DNA from 2 places in the Ferrigenium sp. UT5 genome. Region 2 is predicted to be linked to the other one. Evidence: predicted binding sites of a transcription regulator. Region 2 holds the regulator's gene; the other holds the start of a gene.
The links. The regulator FliA, encoded in region 2, starts transcription of late flagellar genes. The targets are predictions, from matches to a motif close to CTAAAGTTNNCNNAAANNNTGCCGATANNA.
Positions count from the first base shown of each region.

Region 1 (11,576 bases), on a different contig from region 2:
ACCCAGCGCCCCGCCGCCGATCATCAGCAATTCAAGCGGCTGCCACAGCGCGCCCAGATGCCCGCCGGCCATGGCGAAACCGCCGAACACCGACCCCAACACCACCACATACCCAATGATGACCAGCATGGCTCCACCCCTCACCGATTCGTTTCAATTACGCTTCATGCTAGCAGCGGCTGTCTGGCTTCATCCGCCGAACAGCCCGGCTTTTCGGCAACTGTTCTTTTTTTACGACGGGCAGATACCCATAAAAAACCGCTACTGCTGAAGCTCTGCATTAGTAGCGGCAACATTCGGTAAAACTTTAGAAGAGTAATGCGGGTCGGGCTGCTTCGTCGGACTGAAGTCCGACCTACAAACCCCCGCTGCTCCCTGTGGGTCGGGTTTTAACCCGACAGGAGGTTGGATTTATCCTGAGATGTCGGGTTGAAACCCGACCTACTGGGTGGCAACAACACCTTCCGCCTGCTTGGCTTTTTTGGTCTTGCCAGCGCGTGACGGCGGCTTGCAGATGCCGCAGACATAGGTTTCGCACAACTCGTGCGTATGCACCACGAACTGGCCGCTGCATTCGTGGCACGTGGTGAGCTGCATCATGTCCGCCTCAAAAAAGCGAATCAGGAACCAGGCGCGGGTGATGCTCAAAACCGGCTCGTCATCGCCCGTTTCGGATTGTTCCAGATACAGCCGGTAGCTCTTGACCAGCGCCTCGACGCCGGTCAGCCCCGCATGCTTTGCCATGAACTGGTGAATCCCCATGAACAGGGAAGAATGGATGTTCGCCGACCAGCTCATGAACCAGTCGGTGGAATAGGGCAGCATGCCCTTGGAAGGCGACTCGCCCTTGACCTCCTTGTACAGCTTGAGCAGGCGCTCGCGCGAAAGGTGTGTCTCTTCCTGCAACAGTTGCAGGCGCGCCCCCAGATGGATCAGGTCCACCGCGATCTGGATCTCGCGTGCCTCGTTCACCACACTCTTGTTGCGCATTGCTTCGCTCCCCGTTCTTGTGGGTCGGACTTCAGTCCGACATGTCGGACTAAAGTCCGACCTACACAGCCAGTGCCTCGACCGGCTGTCCCGCCATCAGGATGGTGGCGTGCGCCTTCGACATCATGCGATCCTTGTTGTAATCGGTAACCATGTTGAGCAGCAGGCGCTCGTCGAAACGGAAGCGGCACAGCAGCATGTTGGAGGCGGCCATCTTCAGCAGTTGCGCGGGTGACAGCCCGGCGATCAGCTCGGCCATCTCCTCGCTCACCCCCAGACGAAAGATCGCGCTCGCCTTGTCGTTGCGGATCATCTGCTGCGCCAGCATCATGTAAGAAAGATTGGTTTCGCGGATTTCTTCGTGCACCTGATTCGTGTTCATCATGCCCCCTCAAGAATGCTGTCTCAATTCGACGGTCGCATTCTGCGGGGATGAAGCACAGAAAAAAATCGGAGGTCTTCCGATTTTCACCTAGGAAGGTTCTGCACGGTACGACTAGGAAAGTTTCCTACAAAAAAAGAACCCCCTCTGCCCGGGGATTGATCCCGGCAAAGGCGGTCAGGTGATATGCCATGCCGGGAGAAGGGTTCAGCATGTTGCACGTACAGGTCATCGGCAGGGCTGGCAGAAACTTTAGGGCAAGTTTGGAAATTATCTATCTGCGCTGTAGCACCAATACGCGGCGGCACGAGGGTTTATCCAAATGGCGCGGAATCAATCGACCAATTTGTCGCAACCTTTGTTTGCTATCTTGCACGACATTTCATAGTGGCGTCTGGCTGCAGTCATTTCTCCCATTGCTTCATAAGCTTTCCCCTTACCCAAGAATGGACGGCTATCCAAATTCCTGCCTGATGACTGCATAATCTTTATCGCCATATCGAAAGCCCGGATAGCCTCTTCAGGCTGGCCTACTTTCAGGTACAAGGCTCCCAAGTTGGTATATGCAAATGGAGAGTTTGGATTAAGACGAATCGCCATTTCAAAGTCACTTCGTGCATCAGTGAATTGATTTAATTCAAGTCGCTCAAGGCCGCGATTGTTATAGATCCGCGCACTTCCAGGCAGTGGTGCGTCCTGTTTCAACAACTTTGCCGCATCATCCCAAAGTGTCAGTGGATGGGAAAATGTAGCCAGCCGGTCCATCGAAATCGGAATCATGGCCAGCGCAATCGCAGCAATCACAACACCCGCCATGTGCTTGTCCAGCCGGTCCAGCAGCAGCGGCAACACCGCGCATGCCCCCGCCGCCCACAGATAGCTGCGATACAGCACGAAACTTTCCTGGATGCGCACGGTGGAAAACTCCGGCAGGAACATCAGCCACGGAAACAACAGCGCAAAGCCAAGCAATCCCAGACGCCCCCGCTTGAACAGCAGCCACCCCGCCAGCGCGCCCCAAGCCAGGAAAGCGAAAAAGGCTGCGAGATAGCCTGACCACAGCGAAGTCGCAAACGGTTCGCGCATGTCCACCGACATCCAGTGCGGATTCGGGAACAGCCACAGAGCTGCATACTTGAAAAATAGCCATGTTTGCGTCAATACACTTAACGGATAATTGAGATTGCTTTCCGGCTCGGCCAGCATTTCCGGCGCACCAGGCTCATACACCGAACCCAGAATGCCAATCTTCGAGAACAGGACAAACAGCGCCACGCCGCACATTGCCAGCAGCACTGTCCAATTTCGTTGAAATTTTTCCTTCCAGTCGCTATGCAGCATTACGGTCAGTGCCAGCAATACCGCAGGCAGCATGATCGCGTGTTCCTTGCTAAACACTGCAAGGTAATAAAAAAATGCGCTCGCCCACAGCCACGGTTTGCTTTCTCGCTCATCGCCGTGCAACCAGGCCAGCATCGCCAGCAGACTGAACAAGGTTGCCATCAGGATGGTGCGCTGAACCAGATAACCCGCCGCATAGACTGCGACGGGGTGCAGGGCAAACAACAACGCGGCGCAGAACGCCAACGTATCGGGCGACAACTTCGATGCCGTCTGTAGGTCGGGTTTCAACCCGACAGCACCATGGGATTCGACGGGCCGTGTCGGACTGACACCCGCGAGGGGTAGGCCGTGGCTGTACGGGGCTGACGCCCCTACACCACACGCACAGTCCGACCCACCAACCGCCCCGAACACACGGGATAAAAAGAAAAACAATACCACGGCAACCGCCGCGTGCAGCAGCAGGTTCTCGATGCGAAAGTGCAGCATGTCGAGACCAAAAGCTGCCTTGCCCCAGGCCAGCGTCGCGTAAGGCAAGGAACGTAATTCAAGGGGCGAATAACGATAATCATCCACCGGCTGATGGCCGCTGGCGTTGACCATGAAGAATGGCGAATCGTCGAACACGATCGGGTTCCACAGAAACTGACCATACAGCATTGCGGTTGTGCAGATCAAAACCATCACATAGATTAGTTTCCGTTTGATTGACATCATCCACTCCAAGAAAAAGCCCCTCCGAAGAGGGGCTTGAATTACCAACAACCTGCAAATTACTTACAAATATTCGCCGTGAAGCAGGAGCTTTGAGCTGTGTCGAGAGCCCAAGTAACGCCTCTTGCGGCATCGAAATTTGGAACCAGCTCGTAATCCTCACCGCGCAAGCCATTTGCGTTTTTCGCGGTGGCTACAAGGTGCATGTTGAGATAATTGCCATCGGCTTTTGTGCCCGTTTGCCCTGCAACCACAACCGATTGAATATACTTCGAATTTGGGTAGGAAGCATTATTGGCAGGCACCCCGCCGGTACCCCCAGGAAGACAATTGTCAACCACCCCATTTTCATCGGAAAGACAAAGTTCAACCGCCGTCTTGACTGCTTGTGTTGCTTGCACAACTTCGGTGAATTTTGCCTTACGGGTGTAATCGCTGTAAGCCGGAATCGCCACAGCAGCCAGAATACCGATAATCGCGACCACGATCATCAGTTCGATCAGGGTGAAACCTTTTTGGATTTGCTTCATTGTCATTCTCCTTTGCGGTTTGGAACGTTGCCCTTGGCAACCCGACCACTGCCTGACGAATTCCTTGGGTTGGATCGGACCGCTTTCCGCCCTTTCCGCACCATGGACTCCGCCGCGCCGTGATCTGGCTGACGGGCACACACGAGGTGTGCGGGCGAATACTAGCAGGTTGCGTGCCATCGGCAAACGCCCTGTTATGCCGGGTTCCCGGGCTGGCGATTCAGACCGGGCTGCCAAAATTCGCACGCCAGGTGACGTTTTTTGTCAATCCATGATCGAACGGTCTGGTTGAATTTATCTTCCCGCGTCGGACTAAACAAACCCCGCTGCTCCCTGTGGGTCGGGTTTCAACCCGACAGGGGGTTCGAATTCATCCTGCCTTGTCGGACTGAAGTCCGACCCACAAACCCCCGCTGATCCCTGTGGGGCGAGTTTTCCCAAAGGGGACAAGAACCCCTGCGGGGTAACCCGACAGGGGGTTTGAATTTCCCTGCCGCGCCGGATTGCACTGATGGGATCATGGGCTGTAGCCGGGGATGCGCGTTTCATCCACCGCGTCGATCTGCTCCGGCGCAAGAAATTTCCGCGCATAGTCCAGATAGACCTTTTCGCGGATAAAGACGTCGAACAGGTCGGGGTCGATGTGGCCGTTTTCCTTGAATTTGCCCAGGATGGTCAGCGACTCGGTGAGCGTCTTGCCTTCCTTGTACGGGCGGTCCTTGGCGGTGAGCGCCTCGAAGATGTCGGCGATGCCCATCAGCCGCGCCTGCACCGACATCTGCTCGCGCGTGAGCCCTCTGGGATAGCCCTTGCCATCCATGCGCTCGTGGTGGCCGCCCGCGTATTCCGGCACGCGCTTGAGGTGCTTGGGCCAGGGCAGCGATTCCAGCATCTTGATGGTGACCACGATGTGGTGGTTGATGATCTCGCGCTCGGCGGCGGTGAGGGTGCCGGCGCGGATGGTGAGGTTTTCCAGTTCGTCCGCCGACAGGAAATCTGCTTCCACGCCCGCCGCATTGCGCCAGCGGTAACGGGCGATACGCTGCACCCGCTCGACATCGGGATCCGACATCTTTTCGCCGCCGATGTTGCTGTTGCGGAGGAATTCGCGGTCGTCGTCAAGCTGGCGCAGCCGCGCAGCGTATTGGGCGCGGACGGCGGCTTCGTCGCCGCTTTTCCCCCGCCCCATCCCTGCCCCGACGGGAGAGGACGATGGATGCAACTCGTGCAACGCATGAAGCATTTCAATCTCGGCATCACGCTTGAGCACTTCGAAGCGGGTGTCGATCAGGTGGATACGGTCGAACAGGGTGTGCAGCTTGGTCGCCTTGTCCACCACGTGCACCGGCGTGGTGATCTTGCCGCAGTCGTGCAGCAGACCGGCCATCTTCAGTTCGTAGCGATCCTGGTCGGTCAGTGAAAAATCCTTGAGCGGCCCGGCTGCGGTGCGGCTGGCGGCCTCGGCCAGCATCATGGTCAGCACCGGCACGCGCGCGCAATGCCCGCCGGTGTAGGGCGATTTGTCGTCGATCGCGGTGTTGATGAGCTGGATAAATGCCTCGAACAGTTCTTCCAGGTGCTGGATCAGACGCTGATTTCTGACGGCAATGGCAGCCTGCGAAGTCAGCGACTCGAGCAGTTTCTGGTCGTCCTGCGAGAACTGGCGCACCTTGCCCGTTGCGTCGAGCGCATTGATGAGCTGCACAACGCCGATCACTTCGTGCTCGTGGTCGCGCATCGGCACGGCCAGGAAGGAACGCGAGTGGTAGCCGGTCTTGGCGTCGAATTTCTTGGTGCCGGAAAAGTCGAACCCCTCGGCGATGTACGCGTCGGGAATGTTGACGGTCTCCCCGCTCAATGCGGCGTGGCTGACGACCATCGCATGGTTGGGCCGCCCGTCCTTGCCGGTCAGGTGGATGGGATAAAAAGGAATAGCCACGCCGGAAGTGCCGCCCATGCGAATGCCCAGAGAGCGGTTGTGCAGAATCTCGAAGGTCAGCGCCTGTTTTTCCGCATCGAGCAGGTACAGCGTGCCGGCATCGGCACGGGTGATCTTCATCGCCGCCCCCACGATGCTTTCCAGCAACTTACCCAGATTGCGCTCGCTGGAAAGCGAGGCACCGATGGCGTTGAGGTCAGCCAGGCGGTTGAGCAGCCCTTCCATCTCTGCACGTTGAACGTGCGCATCAACGGGATGCGCATTGACCTTGCCGGTTTTCATTTCGATTCCTCTGTGAGTCACTGTGGGGCGGGTTTTCCCCAAGGGGACAAGAACCCCTGCGGGGTAACCCGACAGGGGGTGAATTTTATCCTGCCTTGTCGGACTAAAGTCCGACCCACAACCCCGCTGCTCCCTGTGGGTCGGGTTTTAACCCGACAGGGGGGTTCGAATTCATCCTGCCTTGTCGGACTAAAGTCCGACCCACAACCCCGCTACTCTCTGTGGGTCGGGTTTTAACCCGACAGGGGGTTCGAATTCATCCTACCTTGTCGGACTAAAGTCCGACCCACAACCCCGCTGCTCTCTGTGGGTCGGGTTTCCCCGCAGGGGTTCTCGTACCTTCTGGGCGCAACCCGACATGGATTTGAATTTATCCTGCCGTTGCCGGCCCAACCCATAAAACCCAATTATTTGATGCAGACCGCGCGCACCTGCTGGATGTCGGTGATGCCGCTCAGTACTTTTTCGATACCATCCTGCTTCAGGGTGCGCATGCCCTCATCCAATGCGATGGCGAACAGTTCGGCGACGCGCGCATGTTCCTGGATGGCTTTTTTCACCGGGTCGGTACCGATCAGCAATTCGTGCAGGCCGACGCGGCCGGCATAGCCGGTGTTGGCGCATTTGTCGCAGCCGACTTTTTCATACAGCGTGACCTGCCCTTTGTCGTCGCCGAACAGCTTGATCCATTCCGCATACTGCTCTTTCAATCCGGTCGCGGGATCTTTCTTCCAGCGCTCGGTGTTTTTCAGCTCTTCCGCGTATTCGGCAAGCAAAGTCTTGATCTCGTCCTGCGTGGCGATGTGCGGTTTCTTGCAATGCTTGCACAGCCGTTTCGCCAGACGCTGCGCGAGAATCCCGAGCAGCGCATCGGCGAAGTTGAACGGGTCCATGCCCATGTCAAGCAGACGGATGATGGATTCCGGCGCGCTGTTGGTGTGCAGGGTGGCAAATACCAGGTGGCCGGTGAGCGAGGCCTCGATGCCGATCGAGACCGTCTCCTTGTCGCGCATTTCGCCGACCATGATCACGTCCGGGTCGGCGCGCAGGAAGGCGCGCATGATGGTGGCGAAATCCAGTCCCGCCTTTTTGTTGATCTGCACCTGGCGCAGGCCCTTTTGCGTGATTTCCACCGGGTCTTCCGCAGTCCAGATCTTGGTGTCCGGCGTATTGATGTGCTTGAGGATGGAGTGCAGCGTGGTGGTCTTGCCGGAACCAGTCGGGCCGCATACGAAGAACAGGCCGTAGGGCTTGGCCACGGTTTTCTTGATCAACTCCAGATTGCGCTCGGAAAAGCCCATGTTGTCCAGCGGGATCGGCTCGCCCGAGGCGAGGATACGCATCACCACGTCTTCCACCCCGCCCTGCGAGGGAATGGTCGCCACGCGCAGCTCGATGTCGAGCGGGCCGTATTTCTTGAACTTGATCTTGCCGTCCTGCGGCCGGCGTTTCTCGGAAATATCGAGGTCGCACATGATCTTGAGCCGGGTCACCAGCGCATTGCGGTAGGTGGCCGGAATCTCGATGTAGTTCAGCAGCGAACCGTCCTTGCGCAGGCGAATGCCGGTCTTGCCCTTGCCCGGCATCGGCTCGATGTGGATGTCGGAGGCGCCCATCTTGTAGGCATCGATGATGATCTTGTTGACCAGCTTGACCAGCTCGTTGTCGGCGGCCGCGTTGAGGTCGTCCTGGTTGACGCCGCTTGATTCCTCATCTTCGTCGCTGCCGAGCGAAGTGAGCAGATCGTCCATCGATTCGGAGTCGCCGAAACTGCCGGTGACATCCCCGATCGAGCTGTTGCCGCCGCCGTAAAAGGCATCCAGGGTGGCCTTGAATTCGCGCTGGGTGCAGACCTTGTAGATCAGCCGGTTCCTGGGAAAGATGTTGTTGACCACGCGCGAGGCCTGAATCCGCTCGGGGTCGGTGGTGAGAATGACCAGCCCTTCCGGCGCGTCATCGACCGGCACCCAGTGGCTGCTCTCGACGTACTCGCGGCGCAGATTGCGCAACAGGTCGGTCGGTTTGATGCGGTCAGCCTTGAATGGTTCATAGGACACATTGAAGAACTTCGAGAGCGCCGCTCCCAGCGCATCGAGCTTGATATTGAATTCGTCGATCAGCACGTTCTCGATGTCGACCCCCTTGCGGCGCGCGGTGCGCGTCGCCAGATCGAACTCGGCCGCCGACATGACCGCATCCGCCACCAGATAATCGTATTTTGTCTTGATCGCGTCACTTTGTTGCTGGCGCTGGCGCAAGGCAACGGCAAGGGTCTGCGCCAGTTCCTGCGCCCCATTTTCCACCTCCGCCGGAAACGCTTGGCCCGCCTTGTTGTTGATGACCTGCATGACGCCGACCAGTTCGTCTTTCTCATCGACGATCGGTGCGACCAGCATCTGCTTGGTGCGGTAGCCGGTGCGCTTGTCCACATCCTGCAGGAAACGCAGGGTGGCGCTGTGCGCCGCCAGTTCCTGCACGTCGTACACGTCCTTGATGTTGAGCAATTTCTTGTGCGCGGCGCAGTAACCGGCAATGCTTTGCTCGGCGATCGGCAGCTTCAGGTCCTTGAACGAATTCAGCCCGGTCTTGACCTTGGACACCAGCGAGGTCTTGTCGTCGCCGACGACGTAGATGGTCAGGCGATCGGCATTGAACAGGGCGCAAATATCCTTGCTGACATCGAGCATGATCTCGTCGATGTTGCTGGTCGCATGGATCTTGTTGGTGACGTGGTTGAGGTTGCGGGTAAATTCCAGGCGCGCGCCCATCTCGTTTGCGTTGCCCTGCATCGGACTATTCATTTTCTTCCCCTCGCTTACTGTTGCTGCGCCCGCGGCACCGACCACAGTCCGTTTTCCAAAACATAAACCTCATATCCGGCCTGCGCCAGAATGAACGCGGCAGCCGAGCTGCGCCGCCCGCTCTGGCAATAGGCGACATAGACGACCGCGCGGTTCAGCACCCCGACCGCATTGCGGATGTCGTTGAGCGGAACGTTGATCGCGCCCGGCAGTTTGTCGTAGCGGTATTCCGGCGGATGGCGCACATCCAGCCACACCGCGCCCTGCTTCACCTTTTCCTTGGCTTCCGCAAAACTGATGCGGTGCAGCAAGGGCTCCTTCATCAGTTCCAGGAAGTCCTGCTTCTTCATGCGCAGCAGCACGCCGTTGCTGCGCATGGTGACCGTGGCATTGCGCTTGCTGTCGGAGATCAGCGCCTCTTCGCCGAACACGTCGCCCGCCTTGAGTTCGGCCAGCAACAGATCGGCGCCCCCCACCCGCCGCGTTACCTGCGCCCGCCCGCTTTCGATCAGGTAGTAGTAATCGCCTTCCTCGCCCTCGCGCACGATCACGTCTTTTTCCCACACCGCGATGGCTTCGACGCGGTTGAGCAGCTTGCCGATGTTCGCCGGCGGCAGATGCGCGAAGGGACCGTGGTTCAGATTCTCCGCGCTGAACATGCCGGAATTCAGCAGACGCCTGACCGCCGCCTCGCTCCCGCCCTGGTCGATCTTGGGCTTGATGTCGTCGTGGGTGGCGAACTGGTCCCAGGTCACCATGCGATCCAGCAAGTCGTCATCGACCCGCATCAGTTGCACCGGGCTCAGGGCGTTGGCGGCGACGATGTCGGGCTGGCGCTTGCCGATCGGGTGGCGCGCCCATTCGGAATCGGCGCGCATCGTGACCGTGTTGCCGTCGGCAAAGATCAATTCCAGTTCGCCCCGTACCAGATAGACGGATTGTCCCTGCAGGTTGCGATTCTGGAACGGGTCCTGTCCCGGCGCGACATTTTCGATCTGGCAATAATCGAGCAGTTCGCGCAGGCGCGCCGGGCTGAAACTGGAGATGGGTTCCAGCGCGGCGAGCACCCTGATGTCAAGCATGTCGTTCATGATCTTCTAAAAATCGAACTCTTGTCCGTTTTGCAAAATTTTCGGGTTGAATCGGTGCACCTGTTCGCCGATTTCCTGCATGGTCAGTTCCACTTCACCCGGCTTCAGGTGGGTCACAAAGATTTCCGGCCGGCATTTCAGTTTGGCCAATTCCTCCGCCAGCAGGCTGGGACACAAGTGCTTGGACAGGATCGCCAGTTCCTTTTCCGCATCACAAAAAGCCGTTTCCACAATAAGATACCGCAGATTGCCGATGCGGTTGACCGCTTCCCACAGGGCATCGCAGGTGGTGGTGTCGCCGCTGAACACCAGACTGGCTTTCCCGCTGTCGATGCAGAAACCGACCGCCGGCACGACGTGGTTGACCGGCAAGGGAGTGAGCTTGCGCCCGCCAATATCCACGGTTTCACCCAGGCGAATCTCCGCGTAACGCATCATCGGCTGCTGCAAACTCGGGACTTCGGAAAAATCCGGCCAGATCGCCCAGTTGAAGATGTGCTGCTGCAAAATCTTCAGCGTCTCCGCCGTGGCATGAATGACCATGGGCCGGTCGCGCATGAGGCCGACGCTGTCGATCAGCAGCGGCAGGCAGGCAATGTGATCGAGATGCGAATGCGTGATGAACACATGGTCGATCACGCTCATCTCGGCCAGGCTCAACTCGCCCAGACCGGTGCCGGCGTCGATCAGCACGTCATGGTCGAGCAGGAACGAGGTGGTGCGAAAATTGCCACCGATTCCGCCGCTGCATCCGAGCACCTTGAGTTTCATTCCGCGTCACTCATTTCGTTTTGAAAATGAACACGCCATCCCAGTTCTCACCGGGCGGATTGCTGCGATAGTAAGCCACGCGCTCCGCATAAACCTGGTACAGCTTGCTGTTCGGGGCCATGTTGTGCAGGCTCAACAAGTCCAGTTCAGCCTTGTCCCACTCCTGTTTGCGATAGGCGCGCAGCGCCTGATGGAACAGTTTTATCTCGTCCAGCATCGCCTGTCCGACCTCGCCCGTCAATCCCAGCGGCTCGAAGATCGCAACCGGTTTTTCCTTGCCCTTGACGCGCACCCTGTCGACTTCGCGATAGACAAAGCCGGGGGCCGCCTGCCGGGTCGTTTCGCCCACCAGAATCTGCGACCCGTACTCCTTGGTGATGCCCTCGAGGCGCGAGGCAAGGTTGACCGCATCCCCCATCACGGTGTAGGCAATACGCACTTCCGAGCCCATGTTGCCGACACTGACGCGCCCCGTATTGACCCCCACCCCGACCCGAATCTCCGGCCAGCCGCGCGCCTTGAAGTGCGGCTGCAACTCGGCGAGCGTGCGCTGCATCTTCAGTCCGGCGAGGATAGCATGCTGCGCGTGTTCGGGGTCCGCCAGCGGCGCGCCCCAGAATGCCATGATGCAATCGCCCATGTATTTGTCGATGGTGCCGCGCTGCTCGTAAACGATGCGCGACAGCGGGGTGAGAAACTCGTTCATCAGCAATGACAGTTCCTTCGGATCCA
Region 1 is NZ_BAAFRY010000006.1:13,613-25,188, reverse strand. Features, by position in the region: gene motA (flagellar motor stator protein MotA) at 1-129, opposite strand, end outside; gene flhC (flagellar transcriptional regulator FlhC) at 442-990, opposite strand; gene flhD (flagellar transcriptional regulator FlhD) at 1,052-1,372, opposite strand; gene ACKTSJ_RS03370 (tetratricopeptide repeat protein) at 1,706-3,433, opposite strand; gene ACKTSJ_RS03365 (prepilin-type N-terminal cleavage/methylation domain-containing protein) at 3,490-3,960, opposite strand; gene ACKTSJ_RS03360 (HD domain-containing phosphohydrolase) at 4,478-6,181, opposite strand; gene ACKTSJ_RS03355 (ATPase, T2SS/T4P/T4SS family) at 6,589-8,982, opposite strand; gene ACKTSJ_RS03350 (cyclic nucleotide-binding domain-containing protein) at 8,997-10,073, opposite strand; gene ACKTSJ_RS03345 (MBL fold metallo-hydrolase) at 10,080-10,844, opposite strand; gene ACKTSJ_RS03340 (CHASE2 domain-containing protein) at 10,855-11,576, opposite strand, start outside.
Region 1: the regulator FliA is predicted to act here: its motif matches at 1,599-1,628, upstream of flhD (flagellar transcriptional regulator FlhD).

Region 2 (11,576 bases):
TCTTCCACGCGCGAGGTTCTGGCCGTCACCACCCTCGACGGCAAGACGGTGGGCGACGGCAAACCGGGGGCGATGTTTGCGCGCCTGCACGAGCTGTATCAGACCTTCAAGCGCGAGGTGATGCGCAAATGAGCGAACCCAAGGAATCCCTGATCGATTATCCCTGCGACTTCCCGCTCAAGATCTTCGGCGAAGCGCAGCAGGGTTTCGCGCAGGCCATGGCCGCCGTGGTGCAGGCGCACGCGCCGGATTTCGATGCCGCCCGCCTCACCCTGCGCGCGAGCAGCAATGCCCGCTATCTCTGCCTCACCTGCACCATCCGCGCCACCTCGCGTGAACAACTGGACAATCTCTACCGCGACCTGTCCAGCCATCCGCTGGTGAAGATGGTGCTATGAACGTGCCGCGCACTGACTGCCGAGTGCCGAGGGCTGAACCGTGACCACGCCGACCCTCCACATCCGCGCCCTCGGTCTGGTCGAATACGAACCGACCTGGCACGCGATGCAGCGTTTCACCGCCGAACGCACGCGCGACACCCAGGACGAGCTCTGGCTGGTGCAGCATCCGCCGACCTACACCCTGGGGCAGGCCGGCAAGCCGGAACACCTGCTGCACCAAACACCCATTCCGGTCGTGCAAATCGACCGCGGCGGCCAGATCACCTATCACGGCCCCGGCCAGATCGTCGCCTATCTGCTGCTCGACCTGCGCCGCTGGCGGATCAACGTGCGCGAACTGGTCTGCCTCATGGAACAGGCGGTGATCGACCTGCTGGCGGGATACGGCGTGGCGGCGGTCGCGCGCCGCGACGCGCCCGGCGTGTATGTCGGCGGGGCCAAGATCGCCGCGCTCGGACTCAAAATAAAAAACGGCTGCAGTTACCACGGCCTTGCCCTCAACGTGGACATGGACCTCGCGCCGTTCGGCAACATCAATCCCTGCGGCTATCATGGACTGCGCGTCACGCAGTGCGTGGAACAGGGTATCGCGCCTGAATTCGAGGCGTTGCAGGCGGAACTGACGCAGAACCTGGTGCACGGTTTGCAGCGGCATCTGCTGGAGAAGGGATCAGTCAGCGCCGGTTGAGGTGGCCGCTTCCGGTGGCGCGGCCAGCACGGTGACCGTGACGCGGCGGTTGCGCGCGCGACCTTCCGCCGTGTCGTTGGACGCGAGCGGGGCATTGTCGGCGTGCCCGATCGCTTTCAGGCGGTCGGCGCCAATGCCCTGCTCGATGAACAGGCGTACCACGCTGCTGGCGCGCGCCGAGGACAGCTCCCAGTTGGACGGAAACTGCACGGTGCTGATCGGCAGATCATCGGTGTAACCCTCGACCTCGACCGGCAATGCTTCGTTCACCAGAATCTGCGCGACCTCCTTCAGCGTCGCCACCGCGGCGGCTTGCAGCGCGGCATCGCCCGGCAGAAACAACAGGCTGGCATTGATGTCCAGCGTTACCCCGCGCTCGCTCTGGCTGACGCTCATCGCCCCTTTGTTGACGAAACCCGCCAGTTTGTCGGTCAGTCGCCGGCTCAAATTCTGCAGGCGCTCGTTCTGCTTGCGCTGCTTTTCCGCCAGGCGCGCGTTGCGCTTGTCCACCAACGCCTTGAAATACATTTCGTCTTCTGTCAGACGGATCGCGCCATCTTCCGCCGCCATCCCGTTCTGGCCGAATACTTGGCTCATCGACACGCTGAAATCCTGGTACTTGCCCTCGTTCACCGAGGAGATGCCGTACATCACCACGAAGAAGGCGAACAGCAGCGTGATGAAGTCGGCGTAGGACACCATCCAGCGCTCGTGATTGTCCGGCCCCTGTCTTTTTGCGCGGCGTGCCATGTCAGGAAATGTAACCCTTCAATTTGTTTTCGATGAAGTGCGGATTTTCCGCGTTGGCGATCATGCACAGGCCGTCGATCGCCATCTCGCGCAGCACCACTTCCCGGGCAATGAGGATCTTCAGTTTGCCCGCGATGGGCAGGAACACCAGATTGGCGAACCCCACACCGTAGATGGTGGCGATGAACGCGACGGCGATGCCCGCACCCAGTTTGGCCGGCTCGCCCAGGCTCTGCATCACGTGCACCAGCCCCAGCACCGCGCCGAGGATGCCGATGGTCGGCGCATAACCGGCAGCGGCTTCCCACACCCGCGCCGCCTGCCAGCGCAGGGTTTCATAGGTATTGAGGTCGATGTCGAGCACAGCGCGAATCTTCTCCGCGCTGTTGCCGTCCACCAGCAGTTGCAGGCCCTTTTGCACAAACGGATCGCCCGCCGTCTTGATCTGCCCCTCCAGCGCCAGGATGCCGTCCTTGCGCGCGACATTGCCCCAGGCGGTCATGCGGTAGAGCAACTGCTGCTTGTCGATTTTCGGCGTGACGAACACCCAGCGCGCCATTTTTATTCCGGTCAGGAATATGTTCAGCGGGTGCTGCACCATCACCGCGCCGAGGGTACCGCCGATCACGATCAGAAAGGCCGCCAGTTGCAGCAGCACATTGATCGAGCCGCCTTCCAGAAACTGGCCGCCGAGGATGCCGGCGACGGCGACGACCAGGCCGAGCATGCTCAGAATGTCCATCAATATCCCCGCAGATAGGTGCGCAGCCGCGCCACCGCCTGGCTGTGCACCTGGCACACGCGCGATTCCGACACCCCCATCACTTCGCCAATCTCGCGCAGGTTCATGTCCTGCTCGTAGTGCATACCCATCAGTTGCCGCTCGCGCTCGGGCAGACGCTCGATGGCCGCCACCAGTGCCGCGCGGAAGCGTTCGTCCTGCAGCATCTCCAGCGGATTCGCCGCGTCGCTCAAGTCGTGCCGGTCGAAGAAACTCTCCTGTTCCTCGTTGCGGAAATCCTCGTAATACATCAACTGCGAACCGCGCGCTTCCTGCAACATCTGCTGGTAGTCCGGCAGGCTGATGCCCATCTCACGGGCGATCTCGGACTCGACCGGCGCGTGCCCCAGTTTCTGTTGCAGGCGGCTGATCGCGTTCTCGATGCGGCGCGCGTCGCGGCGCAAACTGCGCGGCAGCCAGTCCGCCCCGCGCAACTCGTCCAGCATCGCGCCGCGGATGCGTTGCGCGGCATAGGTTTCGAACTGCGCCCCGCGCAATTCATCATAGCGGCTGGCCGCGTCGAGCAGGCCGATCATGCCGGCCTGGATCAGGTCGTCCACTTCCACGCTGTTCGGCAGCTTGAGCATCATGTGATGCGCAATGCGTTTCACCAGCGGCGCATGCTCCTGCAGGCACTGGTTCTTGTCGGTCAATCCGTTGGCGGTGTACATGGTTCTTGTTGTGCCGGAACTCGCTGCGTTCGTTTTTCCATTGCTGTCTGCGGGCGACCGGGACCGCGATTCGCTGCGCGCGGCAAGGGCGGTATTCATGCCAGGGATACCCGCCCGCAGTGCGGGTCGGGCGTGTTTGTCAGACTGAAGTCCGACCCACCCAGCCACGCCGCTTCCCGTGGGTCGGGTTTCAACCCGACAAGTTGCCGTCCGATTTCGGGCACGCTCGTCGGACTGAAGTCCGACCCACCTAGCCACGCCGCTTCCCGTGGGTCGGGTTTCAACCCGACAGGTTGCCGTCCGGTTTCAGGCGCCCTTGTCGGACTGAAGTCCGACCCACCTAGCCACGCTGCTTCCCGTGGGTCGGGTTTCAACCCGACAGGTTGCCGTCCGGTTTCAGGCGCCCTTGTCGGACTGAAGTCCGACCCACCAAACGTCCGCTGCCCCATCAAAAGCCCAATCACGCCATCCAGCCCGTCCGGTCCGGGTGCTGCCGGTGCGTGAAGCAGTCCCTGCGCGACTTCGCGCAACGCCAGCGACGACGCGGCTGCAGGGAAGGAATCCACCACAGGGCGGCGCAATTGTGTCGCACGCTTCAGTTTTTCATCAAGCGGAATATAGCCCAGATAGTCGAGGCGCACCTGCAAATGATGATGCGCCACCCGCGCCATGTTATCGAACACGGTCAACGCTTCACGTTCGCCAGTGACCCGGTTCACCACGATGGCAAATGCCTGACGGCCATTCTGCTGCGCCATCTGTTTCAGCAGCGCATAGCTTTCGGTGATGCCGCTGGCGGTCGGATTCAGCACCAGCAGCAGCGGCTCGTCGCCGGACAAACCTGCGCACAGCGAAGCGCCAACGCGCGCCGCATCGACCAGCACCACATCGCGCCCGGCCGTTGCCGCCAGCAGCGATTCGAGCAGGCGCGTCCGTTCCGCGACCGCCAGTTGCGGCAATTTTTCCATCGCGCGCGCCAGCGGCAGCAGCGCCACCCCGGCGTCATCCTGCAGCAGCACATCGTGCCAGGTCTTGTCCCCGCGCGCCGCCTGCAGCAGGTCGTAGCGCGCGCGCAAGCCCAGCGTCTGCGCCACATTAGCAGGTGACAGGTTTTCGTCCAGCACCAGCACCTGCTTTCCGATCCGCGCAAATATCGCCGCCAGATTGGTGACCAGGCTGGTCGCCCCCAGCCCGTCGCGCGCGCCAAGCACCGTGATCACCCGCGCCCGGCTGCGCGTCAGCAACGCGCGCAAGCCTGCTGCCTGATCGTGAGAATGAAAATTGTTTTTCACGTTTACCGCCTCTTCCGCCAGGGGAGGATTGAGGCGGGGAAGATATTAGAGCGCATATTCCCTCCCCGTCGCCGCGCCGCTGGCCACGCCCGCCATGAAGGCCGGGAATTCCATGTCCTGCAAGGCAAAGGCGGACGGCTTGCCGATCTCCTTGAACGCGCGGTGCAACAGATAGTCCACGTTCACTTCGTGCAGGTCCTCCGGCACGCGCTGGCCGCTGGCGATGTAGTGCAGCAGCAGCTTGTGCCGCGCCACCACATCCAGCACGGTGCCGAGCTGCACCGCCTCGTCCAGCTTGGTCGGGATGCAGCCGATCACGCCCGCCCCGCCATACCGCTTCACCACATCGTCCAGCGTGCCGCCGGCGCTGGTCGCGTTCAGCAACAGCAAACGGCGCACGCCAACCTCGTCGAACATGCGCGTCTGTTCCGCCACGCGGCTGTCGCGCTGGCCGACGCCCATGGTATCGATCAGCACCAGATGCTTGTGCTTCAGCCCGGACAAGGTCAGCCGCAGGTCGTTGGCATCGCGCACCGCGTGCACGCTGACGCCGAGAATATTGGCGTAGATGCGCAACTGCTCGAACGCGCCGACGCGGTAACTGTCGGTGGTGACCAGCGCCACCTTGTCCGCGCCGTAGCGCACCACGGCGCGCGCCGCCAGCTTGGCGGTGGTGGTCGTTTTGCCGACGCCGGTGGGGCCGACCAGCGCCACCACGCCGCCGCGCACCACCACCTCTTCTCGTCCGCCGACCACGCCCAGGTTGTGCGCCAGGATCCGTTTCACCCAGGAAATATCGGCAGCGGGCGGCATCTTGTCCAGCAACAGGCGCGACAGTGCCGGGCTGAAGCCCGCATTGACCATGTCGCGCAACAGGCCGCTACGCTGCGGATCCTGCTGCTGCAAAGTGCTCCAGGCCATGCCGGCCATCTGCGCCTGCATCCGGTCATGCATGGACTTCAATTCCGCCATCAGGTGCTGCGCCTCGCGGTTCGCCGGCGGGGTTTCCGCGCGCGCCGGGGCTGCCCGTTCCGCCTGCGCCGCCAGCACTTTTGCGCCGAGGGCGTGCGCCTGGTTCAGCCCCCGCGCCGACACCGATTCGCGCGGCGCGGAACGCGGCTGCTCGGCGTGGTGCGACCGCATGCGCGTCTCGTTCAGGTGCGCCAGCTCGCTGCCCGCCATCGCCACGACCTCGACGCCCTCCGCCGACTTGCGGTTGGACAGGATCACGGCGTCCGCACCCAGTTCCGCGCGCACCAGTTGCAACGCCTCGCGCGAACTCGCGGCGATGAATTTTCTTGCGTTCATGCTCTACCTCCCACCATGGATGTCACCCGGATGGTCTTGAAGCCGGGCACTTCTTCCTGCGAAATCACCTTGAGCTGCGGCAGCGCGCGGCGAAGGAAACGCGCCAGCAGATCGCGGATGCCGCCCGGCACCAGCAGCACGGTGGGCAAGCCCAGCCGTTCCTGCTTCTCGGTGGCGGCGCGCGTCTCGTTCAGCAGCGTGTTGGCCAGCCCCGGCTCGATGGCGGAGCCGCCGGCCTGCAAGGCCTGCCCCAGCACGTATTCCAGCTCCTTGTCCATGCCGATGACCTGCAATTCCTGCGCCGCCGGATAGAACTGCTGCACGATGGCGGGGCCGAGGGCGACGCGCACCAGTGCGGTCAGCACGCCGGCGTCCTGCGTCTTCGGCGCATGCTCCGCCAGCGTCTCCAGAATGGTGCGCATGTCGCGGATGTGCATGCCCTCGTCGAGCAGGTTCTGCATGACTTTTTGTACCGTGGTCAGCGGCAGCAGATCGGGAATCAGCCCCTCCACCAGCTTGGGCGCGATCTTGGCCAGGTGATCGAGCAACTGTTGCAACTCCTGGCGCCCGAGCAGTTCCGCCGCGTTCTGGTGGATCAGATGACTCATGTGCGTCGCCACCACCGTGCCCGCATCGACCACGGTGTAGCCCATCGCCTGCGCCTGTTCGCGCAGCGCGCTATCGATCCAGAACGCGGGCAGGCCGAACGCCGGGTCCTTGGTCGGCGTGCCGGGCAGGGTGCCGCTCACATTGCCCGGATTGATCGCCAGCAACTGTTGCGCGTGCGCCTCCGCCGTGCCGATCTCGGCGCCCTTCAGGGTGATGCGATAGGCACTCGGCGGCAGATCGAGATTGTCGCGGATGTGCACCGCCGGCGGCAGGAAGCCCATGTCCTGGGTGAATTTCTTGCGGATGCCCTTGATCCGCCGCAGCAGGTCGCCGTCCTGCGCCTTGTCCACCAGCGGGATCAGGCGGTAGCCCACTTCCAGCCCCAGCACATCGACTTGCGCCACATCTTCCCAGCTTGCTTCGCCTCCGTCCGTGACCGGCGGCGCCACTACCTCTGCCTGTTGCGCGTTGGCGCTCGCCGCCTGCGCGCGCCGCAGCAGCGCATAGGCGAACCAGCCGAGCGCGCCCGCCAGCAACAGAAAAGCGAAATGCGGCATGCCGGGGATCATGCCCAGCATGCCGATGATGGCGGCGGTCAGAATGATCACCTGCGGACTGGACACCAGTTGCTTCGCCAGTTGCTGGCCGATGTTGTCTTCGCTGGCGACGCGGCTGACCACCATGCCGGCGGCGGTGGAAATCACCAGCGCCGGAATCTGCGCCACCAGCCCGTCGCCGATGGTGAGCAGCGTGTAGTTTTTGGCGGCGGTCGCCAGATCGAGGTCGTGTTGCAGCACCCCGACCACCAGTCCGCCCACGATGTTGATCAGCATGATCATGATGCCGGCCACGGCATCGCCGCGCACGAACTTGGAAGCACCGTCCATCGCCCCGTAGAACTCGGCCTCCTGCGCGATCTCGGCGCGCCGCTTGCGCGCCACGTCCTCGCCGATCAAGCCCGCGTTCAGATCGGCATCGATCGCCATCTGCTTGCCCGGCATCGCATCCAGGGTGAAGCGCGCGCCGACCTCGGCGATGCGTCCCGCGCCCTTGGTGATGACCACGAAGTTGATGATGACCAGGATGACGAACACCACCAGACCCACGGTGTAATTGCCGCCGACCAGAAAGTGGCCGAACGACTCGATCACCTTGCCCGCCGCGTCCGGCCCGGTGTGCCCTTGCAGCAGCACCACCCGGGTGGAGGCGACATTCAGCGACAGGCGCAGCAGGGTGGAGATCAGCAGCACGCTCGGGAACACGGCAAAATCCAGCGGCCGCGTGGTGTTCATCGCCACCAGCAACACCATGATTGCCAGCGCGATATTGAAGGTGAACAGGATGTCGAGCAGGATCGGCGGCAGCGGCAGCACCATCATCGACAGGATCATCACGATCAGCAGCGGCCCGGCGAGGCCGCGCACACCGCCGTGCAGCAACAAGTCCTTCAGAGTTTTCAGAATCCCGTTCATCTCGCGTCCCGATCTTTGCGCTTGCCGCCCTCCACAGGGATGGAGGGGCATGCGTATTATCGGAAACGCCGGTCAAAGCAAAGACGGGAATAGAGGGGGATTCGCGCGGCTATTCAGGGTGCGTCGGACGCAGACATTTTCCGGCGTCCGGCCCTGCGTCCGCAGGGGGGTGCCCCGTTCAGGCGGCGGCCAGCAGTTTCTCGAATTCGGCGGCGGGGACGGGTTGGCTGGTCAGATAGCCCTGGAACAGATCGCACCCCTGGTCCCGCAAAAAATCGAGCTGGCTCCGGTTCTCCACACCTTCGGCCAACACCTTCAACCGCAAGGAATGGCCCATCGCCACAATGGCGGCGACGATCTCCATGTCGTCGCGATGCAGGGGCACGTCATCGATGAAGCGCTTGTCGATCTTCAGGATATCCAGCGGGAACATCTTCAGATAAGCCAGCGAAGAATAGCCCGTGCCAAAATCGTCAATGGCCAGTTGCACGCCCAGGGTCTTGAGCCGGTTCAGGATCCCGATGGATTCGACCTCGCGCTGCATCAGCGCGCTCTCGGTCAGCTCCAGTTCGAGCTGCGACGCAGCGAATCCGGTTTCACTCAACACCCGGGCCACCGTGTCGCCAATATCGCCTTGCAGGAATTGATAGGCGGACAAATTGACCGCCAGCGTGAGCGGCGGCAACCCGGCCTCCCGCCAGCATTGCCCTTGCCTGCAGGTCTCCCGCAACACCCAGTCGTCAATGGCGCCGATCAAACCGCAGGATTCCGCAACATGAATGAAACGGGCGGGCGGAATCAGCCCCTCGGCGGGATCTTGCCAGCGCACCAGGGCCTCCGCGCCGACGATGCGGCCGCTGCCGATGTCCACCTGCGGCTGATAGTACACACGCAATTCCCCCTGGCTGACGGCGCGGCGCAAACGCACCTCGAGATCGATGCGTTCGCGCGCGGCGCTGGTCAGGCTCTCGGTAAAATATTCGAAGCGTCCACGCCCTTCGGTCTTGGCCTGGTACAGCGCGCTGTCCGCCTGCTGCAACATCTGCTCCGGGGTGGTGCCATAGCCGGGAAACAGACTGATGCCGATGCTGGCACCGATGCGCACTTCCACGCCGTTGGCCAGCCGGCACGGTTCACTCAAATCCTGGATGATGTCGCTCGCCACACGCGCGGCGTCCGCGGCATCGGCGACCTGTTCCAGCAACACGGCGAACTCGTCTCCCCCAAAACGGCAGACCATATCGATCTCGCGCGACTGGGACAGCAGTCTGACCGTAACCGTCCGCAACAATTCGTCACCCGCCAGATGACCAAAACTGTCATTCACATCCTTGAAACGGTCCAGGTCGATCATGAGCAGCGCCAGATTCTGTTTGTTGCGCTGGGCGATTTCCATGCTGTGCTGCAATCTGGACAGCAGCAGCGGGCGGTTGGGCAGCCCGGTCAAGGGATCGTGGTGGGCCAGAAAATCGAGTTCTGCCTGGGTGCTCTTCAATTTCGAAATGTCGGTGAAGACCGAAACGTAATTGCACACCGTGCCCGATTTATCCTTGATGACGTCGATACTCATCAATTCGGGATAAATCTCGCCATTCTTGCGGCGATTCCAGATCTCGCCCTGCCAATGTCCCGTCAGGTTGATGCTGGCCCACATGGCCGCGTAAAACTCAGGGTCGTGACGCCCCGAGCACAGCAATTCCGGTTTCTCCCCCAGCACCTCGGCTGCGCTATAACCGGTGATTTCGGTAAATGCGGGATTGACCCGGACGATGCGTTTTGCGGGATCGGTCACCATCAGTCCCTCGCGCGTGCTTTCGAACACGGCGGCCGCCTGGCGCAAGCCCAGCTCGTCTTTCTTCCTTGCCGTGATGTCGCGCACCGCCAGCACGATCGCCGGTTGCTTCTCCCAGACGATGGGCGCGGAACGCAATTCAGCCCAGCCCACACCGCTGGGCCGGATCAGGTTGATGTCCTGGCAAACGTCACTGGCATAGAGCGGAACACCCAGTTCCCGGCCCAACAAGGTACCGCGCTCGAAAATAGCCTCGGCACTGCGATTGGCGTACAACACGATGCCGCGCTGATCGACCACCACGACGCCGTCGGAAATCGTGGTCGGTAAGATGCAGTTCGGTCTGGCGCATGGCAAGCTCCTCATCATGGTGCGGGCATGCGACAGTATAATACATGTTTCGTTATTTATGCGTTTATATACTAGTGAGCTCGAATATATATTTAATCGAAAATCTCTATCTCCAGAAGGAACAAACATGACCTTTCAACATTTTCGCTTAGCCATATTTGCGGCGTTCATATATCCACTTCTTGCCACTTTTGCTTTCGCCAGCACTCCTGAACAGAATTCAGTTACTGGAATAAAGGAGCCGACCTATTGGCTTAGTCGCTCAACATCACTAGAGCGAGAAAAAGATTGGGAGGGATTGCTGAAGCTCTCTCAGCAGTGGGTTAAAGACCAACCAGAAAATGTGATGGCTTGGTTTAGTTTAGGCAATGCCTATAATATGCTCCAACAATACGAGCAAGTGATTGATCTCTATCGAAGGATGCTCTTCATCCACCCAGGATATGCGGATGCATGGTATGAATTGAGCATCGCCACTGCCAGACTTAACCGATATGAAGAATCAATTAAAGCGTGCCAAGAAGTAGTAAAGATACAGCCGGATAACTCTATAGCCTGGTACAACCTAGGTGTTGCTAATGCCAAGTTGAAACGTCATGAGCAAGCGGTTCATGCTTTTTTGTTTGCGTTGCGCATACAACCAGATGCCGACACTTGGTATAACCTAGGTTTAACCTACAGCAGAGACCTTAAGCAATACGACAAAGCAATTCAAGCTTTTCGTGAAGCGCTACGCATCCAGCCAAAGGCCGCTGACATCTGGAATAACTTAGGGGCAACCTATAGTTATCTCAAACAATACGATCAGGCAATTCAGGCAATTCAAGAATCACTTCGCTTACGTCCGGAAAGTGCCATTTCTTGGTACAACTTGGGTACTGCCTATCACCTAAAAAGAGATAACGACAAGGTTGTAGAGGTTTATCAAATCCTGCGAAAACTCGACCCTGAAATGGCTGGTAAATATTTCGATACTCTGCTTTCGAATAATGCAAAACGCCAAAATTAATTCTATTAACTTAGTCAAGTCATAAGTCATGCGCGGACAATGGTATTCCGATAGACGTGACCTAGTTAAGTGGTCAGTTTGCAGGATCGGTTTCATCAGCAAATCTTCCCTGACGACATGATTGATCAGCCAGTCCCGCAGGAACTGGGTGAAATGTTCGACCGTTTCCGCAGACCAGTCGTGTCCCATCGCATCAAACTCGCCCCGGATGTGATCGAGTTGCGCCAACAACTCGCGGTGCGACTGGTTGAGATGCGGGATCAGGGTATATCCGACGGCCTCGGCAATTTTTTCTTCACGCTCAAAATGCAGGCGCGAATACTGGTCCAGGCTTTCCAGAACCTCAACCAGCTCGCGGTGGTTCCTTGCGCGCAAACTGTGCTCGGCCCTGTTGATGATCTCGATCAGATACTTGTGATCGGCATCGATCACATCATTGCCAACACTTAACT
Region 2 is NZ_BAAFRY010000020.1:30,297-41,872, reverse strand. Features, by position in the region: gene ACKTSJ_RS08830 (D-amino acid aminotransferase) at 1-132, shown strand, start outside; gene ACKTSJ_RS08825 (YbeD family protein) at 129-398, shown strand; gene lipB (lipoyl(octanoyl) transferase LipB) at 439-1,089, shown strand; gene motD (flagellar motor protein MotD) at 1,072-1,839, opposite strand; gene ACKTSJ_RS08810 (flagellar motor protein) at 1,841-2,581, opposite strand; gene ACKTSJ_RS08805 (RNA polymerase sigma factor FliA) at 2,581-3,291, opposite strand; gene ACKTSJ_RS08800 (MinD/ParA family protein) at 3,387-4,583, opposite strand; gene flhF (flagellar biosynthesis protein FlhF) at 4,629-5,891, opposite strand; gene flhA (flagellar biosynthesis protein FlhA) at 5,888-7,972, opposite strand; gene ACKTSJ_RS08785 (putative bifunctional diguanylate cyclase/phosphodiesterase) at 8,151-10,130, opposite strand; gene ACKTSJ_RS08780 (tetratricopeptide repeat protein) at 10,243-11,124, shown strand; gene ACKTSJ_RS08775 (bacteriohemerythrin) at 11,005-11,576, opposite strand, start outside.